Regions from separate parts of the Aliivibrio sp. SR45-2 genome, predicted to be linked through region 1. Evidence: predicted binding sites of a transcription regulator. Region 1 holds the regulator's gene; each other region holds the start of a gene.
What was found. Region 1 encodes MetJ, which represses methionine synthesis genes. Its sites were predicted from a motif close to TTAGACNTNTANANGTCTAA; they were not measured.
Positions count from the first base shown of each region.

Region 1 (3,226 bases):
TACGGTTTGTTGTATTACCCGCGGCAGAAACAACAACAAGATCATGCTCGTTTGAATATTCTTTTAAGATGGTTGCCACACGGCGATAACACTCAGGATCAGAAAGACTGCTGCCACCAAATTTATGTAACTGACGTTGCACCAAAGACGTTGTCATTATTTCACCTCTGCAGCCACAGCAAACGCTTGTGTAAGATCTGCGATTAAATCTCTACTGTCTTCTAGGCCAACAGAAATACGTAATAACGTCGGCACTAAACCGGCAGCAGCCTGAGCTTCATCTGACATCGCTCTATGTGTCATCGTTCCCGGATGAGCAATCAGACTTTCTACTCCCCCTAACGATTCAGCTAAAGAGAAATATTTTAACGCTTTCACAAAAACTTTAAGTTGGTCTAACGAACCGTTTAATTCAAAACTCAGCATTGCACCAAAACCCGCTTGCTGACGCTTTGCTATTTCATGCCCTGGGTGCTCAGGTAGACTAGGGTGATAGATCGTTCCCACTAACTCTTGCTGTTGTAAGCATTTTAATACTTCCATCGCATTTTCTTCATGCACTCGCATACGAGCACTAAGAGTACGAATTCCTCGCAGGGTTAAATAGCTATCAAATGCAGTACCTGTTGCACCAATGCAGTTCCCCCACCATGCCAATTCATCGGCATGTTCTTTCGTTTTAGATATGATCACACCACCAACAACGTCTGAATGCCCATTAATGTATTTTGTTGTGGAATGAAGAACGAAATCAGCCCCAAGAGTCAGTGGCTGCTGTAATACAGGAGAAAGGAACGTGTTATCAACCGCAACTAATGCACCGACTTCTGCCGCTTTTTTACAAATTTCGGCAATATCGACTACGCGAACTAATGGATTAGAAGGCGTTTCTAATAAGATCAGTTTTGGCTTTTTAGCAAGCGCTTCATCTAAAGCGGCGGCATTAGACTGATCCACAAACAACGTTTGAAAATCACCTTTATTTGCTCTGGTGTTAAAGAGTCGATAAGTGCCGCCATAGCAGTCATGAGGGGCAACAATTAAATCATCAGGACCAAGCAAGGCTGATACCATTAAATTAAGAGCCGCAGTGCCACAGTTCGTCACCACCGCACCCGCACCACACTCTAAATCAGACAATGTTGTTTCTAATTGAGTTCGGGTTGGATTCCCTGAGCGAGCGTAATCGTACGTTGGAACATCTCCAAATTCTGGAAAGCTATAATTAGTCGATAAATAGATAGGAGGCACAACCGCATTGTGTTGTGAATCGGTTTCAATGCCAGTACGAACAGCAATAGTTGCAGGTTTTCTCTCGCTCATTATTTCCCTTCCAAACTGCTATGCAGTGGTATAATCTAATCCATAAGTTATATTCTTCTACTTTACCATCACAAAATGAGACGTCAATACTTCTAGACGTCTATATATCTTTGCTTATAGACGTAAATATCGCTAGAATTAGCTCATCGCATTTTAAACAACAATAATATTAGAACGAAGGTGAGCAATGGCTGATTGGAATGGTGACTATTTAAGTCCTTATGCCGAGCATGGTAAAAAAAGTGAACAGGTAAAAAAAATTACCGTGTCAATTCCAACGAAGGTACTACAAATCCTTACGGATGAACGTACTCGTCGTCAAGTAAGTAATCTTCGCCACGCCACAAACAGCGAATTGTTATGTGAAGCGTTTCTTCATGCTTATACTGGCCAACCATTGCCAACAGATGAAGATTTACGTAAAGATCGTCCTGATGATATTCCAACAGAAGCAAAAGCGTTAATGACCGCAATGGGCATTGAATTCGAAGCATTCGACGAAGAATAAAAGTGATTAACTCCTAGCTAATGAGAACAGTCATTAGCTAGATCACATTTTCGATTATTTCCTACTTTCTTTATCCCCTCTGTTTTTCTGCTCATTTCAATTTTACATTACCTCTCTGTCTCATACTTACCCTATCCAATTGGCCATGTTCAAGTTCTAAAAGCGAATGATAATTTACTCTACCGACTGTATTACAATAGTGCTAAACAACAACGAATACATTAGTGGTATTCAAGTTAACGCTTGGTGGTAAACCCATAATTTAATTCCCCCTAATAAAAAGGCTTCCTCATCAATGACGTAGGAAGCCTTTTTACTTTAATTAATATATAAAAGCAGTTTACGCTTCCATGTATCCTTCTGGCATTTCAATACGAGCGACGCCTGAATCAACCGCTGCTTGTGCTACCGCTTTTGCAACTCGAGGAAGTAAACGAGGATCCATCGGTTTAGGAATGATGTAACCTTTGCCAAACTCTAAAGAATCAACACCCGCCGCTTTTAATACTTCGACAGGCACAGGTTCTTTCGTTAATTGACGAATTGCTTCAACCGCAGCCAATTTCATTTCATCATTAATCACGCTTGCACGAACATCGAGTGCACCACGGAAGATAAATGGGAAACAAAGTACGTTATTTACTTGGTTAGGATAATCAGAACGACCAGTACCCATAATTAAATCATTCCGAACTTCATGAGCCAATTCTGGTTTGATCTCAGGATCTGGATTTGAACAAGCAAATACAACGGGCTTATCAGCCATTAATTTAAGCGCTTCAGGTGGCAATAGGTTAGGACCCGATACCCCTAAGAATAAATCAGCGCCTTCAATAACATCTTCAAGCGTACGTTTATCTGTGTTGTTCGCAAAACGTTGTTTATATTCATTAATGTCATCACGACGAGTGTGAATTACGCCTTTACGATCAAGCATGTAGATCTTCTCGCGCATCGCGCCACATTTAATCAGCATTTCCATGCAGGCAACCGCCGCGGCACCCGCACCTAAACAAACAATGATCGCATCTTCTAACTTCTTACCTTGAAGCTCGATAGCATTCAACATGCCAGCTGCCGTTACAATTGCAGTACCGTGCTGATCATCGTGGAATACAGGAATATCACAACGTTCAATTAAACGACGTTCAATTTCAAAACAATCAGGGGCTTTGATGTCTTCTAAGTTAATACCACCAAAAGTATCTGCAATGTTCGCTACCGTATCTACAAATTCATCAATAGTGCGGTGTTTCACTTCGATATCAATCGAATCTAGACCGGCAAATCGTTTGAAAAGTAATGACTTGCCTTCCATTACAGGTTTTGAAGCCAGAGGACCTAAATTACCTAAGCCTAAAATAGCCGTACCATTTGAAATAACCGCAACCATGT
Region 1 is NZ_CAWPRC010000150.1:118,119-121,344, forward strand. Features, by position in the region: gene AACV33_RS09450 (bifunctional aspartate kinase/homoserine dehydrogenase II) at 1-157, opposite strand, end outside; gene AACV33_RS09455 (O-succinylhomoserine (thiol)-lyase) at 157-1,323, opposite strand; gene metJ (met regulon transcriptional regulator MetJ) at 1,511-1,831, shown strand; gene AACV33_RS09465 (malic enzyme-like NAD(P)-binding protein) at 2,172-3,226, opposite strand, start outside.

Region 2 (3,226 bases), on a different contig from region 1:
GTGCTTCAGCACCTGCCATTACACCTACTTTAATTAGGTTTGTGTTTGTTTCTTCTTGGCCACAACCAGTAAGAATAAGCGTTGATGCTAGACCCGCTACTGCTGCCAGTTTTTTTATGTTCAATACCATTATTTACTCCTTAAAAATGAATTCCATTTAAATTTTAAATTAGATTAACGGTGATCAACTTTTTTAACTAAGTTATCACCAATTGATTGAATGATTTGAACCAAAACAATCAACATAACAACGGTCACAGCCATGATGGTTAAATCATAACGGTGGAAACCATAACGAATCGCTACATCACCTAACCCGCCGCCGCCAACTGTTCCAGCCATTGCTGAGTAGCTAACGAGGGTAACCAGAGTGATAGTTACTGAGTTCACTATCATAGGCAAAGCTTCAGGAAGCAATACCTTAGTTATAATTTGAAGAGGAGTTGCGCCCATTGATTGTGCGGCTTCAACTAACCCACTTGGTACTTCAATTAATGCGCCTTCCACTAAACGAGCAACAAAAGGAATTGCCCCGATGGTTAATGGAACGATGGCTGCCGTGGTACCAATAAAGCTGCCCACAATAAGCTTAGTCACCGGAATGATAGCAACCATGAGTACCAAGAAAGGCACAGAACGTCCCATATTTACAACAGCGCCAAGGATGCTATTGAACGCTGGGTTTTCCATTAATCCACCTTTTTTGGTGATATGCAAAATAACACCCAGTGGAATACCAATAGCAAAACCGACAATACCAGCAACAGAAACCATGTACAGAGTTTCGCCAGTCGCGTTCAATAATAGCTTGCTGTTTAAATCAAGCCATGCGGAAATCACATCAAACGACATAACCTAACACCTCTACTTTTACATGATGATTACGTAAGAATTCAATCGCTTGTTTTGTTGACTCTTGGTTACCGAAAAACTCAGCAAGCATTAGGCCAAATTTAACGCCGCCAGCGTAATCAATATCAGAGCTTAAAATACTGATATCAATATTGAATTCACGAGATATTTGACTGATAACCGGTGCATTCACCGTTGCGCCAGTAAACTCTAAACGGATCAGAGGGTAACTGCCTTCGACATAAGTATCGTGTAGACGCGTTTTAAAATCGTCAGGAATTGATAAATCTAATGTCGCTCGAATGAATTCTTGAGCTAAAACGGTTTTAGGGTGGGCAAAAATATCACTCACAATGCCTTTCTCAACCAATTCACCATCACCGATGATCGCGACTTCATGACAGATGTTTTTTACCACTTCCATTTCATGAGTAATAATTAAGATAGTGATGCTTAATTTACGATTTAGATCTTTAATCAGTTCTAGAATTGATTTCGTTGTCGCAGGATCAAGCGCACTGGTTGCTTCATCACATAACAATACTTTTGGATCGGTTGAAAGCGCACGAGCAATCGCCACACGTTGTTTTTGACCACCGCTTAAATTAGCAGGGTAAGTGTGGTGTTTGTCTGACAGTCCGACGAGATCTAATAAGTCATTCACTTTCTTATTAATCTCTTGTTTTGATTTTCCTGCAAGCTCTAAAGGTAAAGCTACATTTTCAAATACAGTGCGAGAAGACAAAAGATTAAAGTGCTGAAAGATCATCCCAATATTACGACGAGCCTTGCTTAATTCACTTGACGACAGTTTAGTTAAATCAACACCATCCACAATGACTTCGCCATTGGTTGGTTTTTCTAACATGTTTACACAGCGTATCAGTGTGCTTTTCCCTGCACCTGATGAACCAATAACACCGAAGATGGTGCCTTGGGCAATATGAAGGTTAATATCTTTAAGGGCATTAATTTCCTTTGCACCTTGATAAAAGACCTTATTGACGCGGTTTATTTCAATCATGATTCGCCTTGAACTGAACTGCTAAGCAATTGGAATTTAAATAACGTTACACAAAAGTTCACAATGTTGCAAAAGTTGAGCTATATCGCATTTTAAATTATTTTTTAATGTAAGACGATGCTATTTCGAATGGATAATTAAGTCAATAGATATTTTTACGTCTAGACGGCTAAACGTATAAATAAGATGCTAATCATTTAAAAGCGTGAGATAATTTTGTCATTAAGAGATTCGACAATTAGAGGGTTTTACCTTGTCTAAACCAGCAATATTTATTGATAGAGATGGCGTGATTAACGTTGATCGTGGCTACGTTCATAAGCGTGATGACTTTGAATACATTGATGGTGTGTTCGATGCTGTTAAGATATGCAAAGACATGGGCTACTTACTTGTATTAGTGACCAATCAATCAGGCATTGCACGTGGTATCTTTACTGAAGAGCAGTTTGAAACATTAACTGAATGGATGGATTGGAACTTTGCTGAGCATGACATCGATTTTGATGGCATTTACTATTGTCCACATCACCCTGAAGCGACAGTAGAACAGTACAAAGAAGAGTGTGATTGTCGTAAACCAAATCCTGGTATGTTCATGTCAGCTCAAAGCTTCTTAGATATCGACATGGAAAAATCTGTGATGATCGGTGATAAGAAAGAAGACATGATGGCAGCTCAAGCGGCTGGCGTTGGTACACGTATTCTTGTTCGTACAGGTAAACCTGTAACAGAAGAAGGCGAAGCATTAGCAACAACGGTACTTGATAGTATTGCGGATGTGCCTAAGTTTCTGTTTGCTTAATTAATACCGATACAATGAAATTTCAGACGCCTATAGAGAAATCTATAGGCGTTTTTTTTGATCTTTATTGGAACAAAGGTCAAGTAATTGATTTATTAATAGTTAAATTTTATAAAATTACAACTGATTGATTACTCTCGGCATTTAATTTTATTTTTCGACGTTAACTCATCAAAATGGTGAATGTCTTACAAGCTATTGAGACTTCGGCTTATTGATGAATACATCTAATTGATATAAGTTCTCATTTTCATTTAGAGCAAGTTTAACGGAGTTACTATGAAAACGAGTACACTTATTGGCTTAGTTGCCTTTTCTACCTCAATCTCTGCTTTTGCAAACGCTATTGTCTTTCCTGATTCTGAAAATAATGCGAGAACAAAAACCGAGATTGTTTTTCCTAAAGATAAAACGCCAGTACCATTGGTTGGTGGATATCAAATTGAAAATGGAATATTAACGTCAAGAACATACAATTGCGGTATTAATATTAGCGATCTTGATATCGAAGCTAAATTGCAATGGAATGGTGCAACACCACAGTT
Region 2 is NZ_CAWPRC010000172.1:112,825-116,050, forward strand. Features, by position in the region: gene AACV33_RS15625 (MetQ/NlpA family lipoprotein) at 1-130, opposite strand, end outside; gene AACV33_RS15630 (methionine ABC transporter permease) at 175-852, opposite strand; gene metN (methionine ABC transporter ATP-binding protein MetN) at 842-1,876, opposite strand; gene gmhB (D-glycero-beta-D-manno-heptose 1,7-bisphosphate 7-phosphatase) at 2,130-2,681, shown strand; gene AACV33_RS15645 (hypothetical protein) at 2,961-3,226, shown strand, end outside.
Region 2: the regulator MetJ is predicted to act here: its motif matches at 2,030-2,049, upstream of metN (methionine ABC transporter ATP-binding protein MetN).

Region 3 (3,226 bases), on a different contig from region 1:
TTGGTAATAATGGTAACCCTAATTTTTCAGCTTGATGCTGCGCTCGTACTGAATACGCTTCTGCGCGCTCTGCCAATGCTGGGGTAATCGCCGATAAGCGCTGTTGCACTGCCGGTTTATTAATGTGATCTGCGGTTTCTCGTTCTCGTAATGGTTGACTGTATTGATGACACGCTAGAATTGCGTTTTGGTTGCCATCAAGTGCATCCCCCAACAATGTCACTTCTTTTAGTTTCTGCTTAGCAAACGCAAACCACTGCGTTGTTTCTTGTGATAATTCCGTTTCTTGCTCCAAATCTACAGGGCTATGCAGCAGAGAACACGAACTTGCAATCCATAACTTCCCCCCCAGTTTCGCTTTTACTGGCTCTAGTTTTTCATGCAAGCGCTCTAAATCTGCTCGCCATACATTTCGACCATTGACAGCACCAACAGACAATACCCAGTCTTTAGGTAATGCATTCACAATAGTATCTAATTGCTTAGGAGCTGCTGATATATCAATGTGTAACCCATTAACGGCTAGCTCTGTAATTTTATCTAAATGATGTTCAACACCATCAAAATAAGTGGTTAGAAGTAACTTCACATCACTTTGGATCACTTGATAAGCAAGCTTGAAGGAATCTGCCCATGCTTTTGGTAATTCAAGCGCTAAAATAGGTTCATCAATTTGAACCCATTCAACACCCAATGCTGATAATTTTGAGAAAATAGCTTGGTATGCCGTTAATACACGCGGTAATAATGAAAGACGATCAAACCCTTGCTCAACTTCCTGATCGTTAATTTCTTTACCTAACCATAAGTAGCTTAGTGGGCCTAAAAGTACGGGTTTAACGGTATGACCTTGTTTTTGTGCTTCTGAAATTTCTTCAAACAATTGTGACCAACTGACGTTGAATTTATCGTCTTTTGAAAACTCAGGAACAATATAATGATAATTGGTGTTGAACCATTTCGTCATGTCTGAAGCCGCTTCACCACAACCACAGCTATTTTGTGATTGACCGCGGCCAACTCTAAATAAGGTATCTAAATCAGGAAAACCGGTATTGTGACGTGCAGGTACATGACCTAATAATAAACTTGTCGTTAATACATGATCATACCAAGCAAAATCACCCGCAGTAACAAAATCCAATCCAGACGCCGCCTGATCATTCCAATGACGCTGACGAAGCTCACTGCCTACTGATAATAATTCTTTTTGTTCGATCTCTCCGCGCCAGTATTTCTCTTGTGCGAACTTAAGTTCACGTTGAGCGCCTACTCGTGGATAACCTAAAATATGCGTTACTGTTTTTGTTTTCAATTCTGTTGTCATTGCTCTAATTCCCTTAGCCGTTTGGATGGCTAAACAATGACTCTTTTCTTTACCTAGCACAACGGAGAAATATTCACATTGATTATGAATTTATTTCAACAACAATAATTTTTTAATTAAAGTATTAACATCATTTAGCCGTCTAGATGTTTACTTTGACGATTTTTCACTTTACTGTGAAGATTATTGAACTGACTCAAACGGAACTTGAGGAATTATAATGATTGAATTAAAACACCTAAAAACCTTAGTCACACTTAGAGATACGGGATCATTAACCGCAACAGCGAATGCCCTACACCTCACTCAATCAGCACTGTCTCATCAATTAAAAGATTTTGAAACTCGCCTTGGTGGCACTGTTTTTTTACGAAAAACACGCCCTGTAAAATTTACATCTGAAGGTGAAATACTGTTAACGCTTGCTGATGATATTCTGCCTAAAATGGCCAGAGCTGAATATGACATCGCAAGTTTAAAAGAAGATCTTCATGGAAGACTGCACATGGCTATCGAATGTCATTCTTGCTTTCAGTGGTTAATGCCAGCAATTAAAGAATATCAAGTCGGTTGGCCAGAAGTAGAATTGGATTTTTCATCTGGTTTTGGTTTTGAACCTTTACCTGCATTAGTTAATGGAGATTTAGATCTGGTTATCACTTCTGATATTCAACCTCGTAATGAAGTGCATTACGAGCCTTTGTTCGATTTTGAAATGCGCCTGGTCATGGCAACCAATCACCCTCTTGCAAGTAAAGAATACATTGAACCGGAAGATTTGATCGATCAAACCATGATGACGTACCCAGTACAAAAGCAACGCTTGGATGTGGTTAAGCATTTTTTATCGCCAAACAACGTTGAACCCGCTAAATGGAAGCAGGCAGAAAACACATTAATGTTAATACAGATGGTATCCGCAGGATTAGGGGTTGCAGCATTGCCGAATTGGGCAATTAGCGAATTTTCACGACAGGGGTTGATTGAAAGTAAACCATTAGGGAAAGGGTTATGGCGAAGATTGTTCGCTGCCGTTAGAGACAGCGAACATGATAAAAAATATTTACAAGCATTTTTCTCTACTGCGAAACAGCAGAGCCAGAGTCATTTAGATGGTATTAAAATGACTTAAATGAGGTATGTTTAAAATCATTTATTCTTAAATTGATTCGTTAATGGGTCATATTTATAACCCAAGCCACTGAGCTTGTCTTGAACTCCTTCTGTATCAAGCTCATACATTCTGGATAATTCTTCTAGACTGTGACATTCCAATCGCAATTTTTCGTTAATGATGCCGAGCAGAATTCCACTTTCTAGGCCATGAGCATTACTTAAATCCAATCTTCACCCTCCATGTTGCTTAAGAGACAAGATTAGAATAGACCAGATTTTGGAAGTAAGGCGTGGGCTACATCACAAAAAACAACTGAAATTGATAATAACCAGAAATAGCCATAATAATGCTTGCTGGTACTAAAAATTGCCATTTAGCGGCTTGCTTATTAAACAAATGAAAGTTCCATAAACCAAGGCTCAGTAACATCAGTCCTAAACCAATCCCCAACTTAACGGCCATTCTGTCTAAGAAAATTTCATGAATACTTAGGGTTTGACATAGTAAAATAACAACCATCACTATTCCGCTAATAATTCCACTGATGGGTAATAATCGATGAAATGCCTGTAAGCGAGTTCGTGCCAACGTTAATAAAAGATGAGTTAACAGAGCACCAAACAAGAAAGGACCAATAAGAGCAAAAAACAATTGCGTAAATGAGCCAGAGCCTAACGCTAAGTTAACAAAACTTGCGGCTGCAAACCCATTCGCTAGAGCCATAATAATTAGAGGCCCTTTATCTCGAGTTTTACTGGTTTTAACACTAAAATAAAACCCAG
Region 3 is NZ_CAWPRC010000161.1:222,275-225,500, forward strand. Features, by position in the region: gene metE (5-methyltetrahydropteroyltriglutamate--homocysteine S-methyltransferase) at 1-1,327, opposite strand, end outside; gene AACV33_RS13395 (LysR substrate-binding domain-containing protein) at 1,548-2,459, shown strand; gene AACV33_RS13400 (DUF4250 domain-containing protein) at 2,477-2,671, opposite strand; gene AACV33_RS13405 (hypothetical protein) at 2,739-3,226, opposite strand, start outside.
Region 3: the regulator MetJ is predicted to act here: its motif matches at 1,462-1,481, upstream of metE (5-methyltetrahydropteroyltriglutamate--homocysteine S-methyltransferase).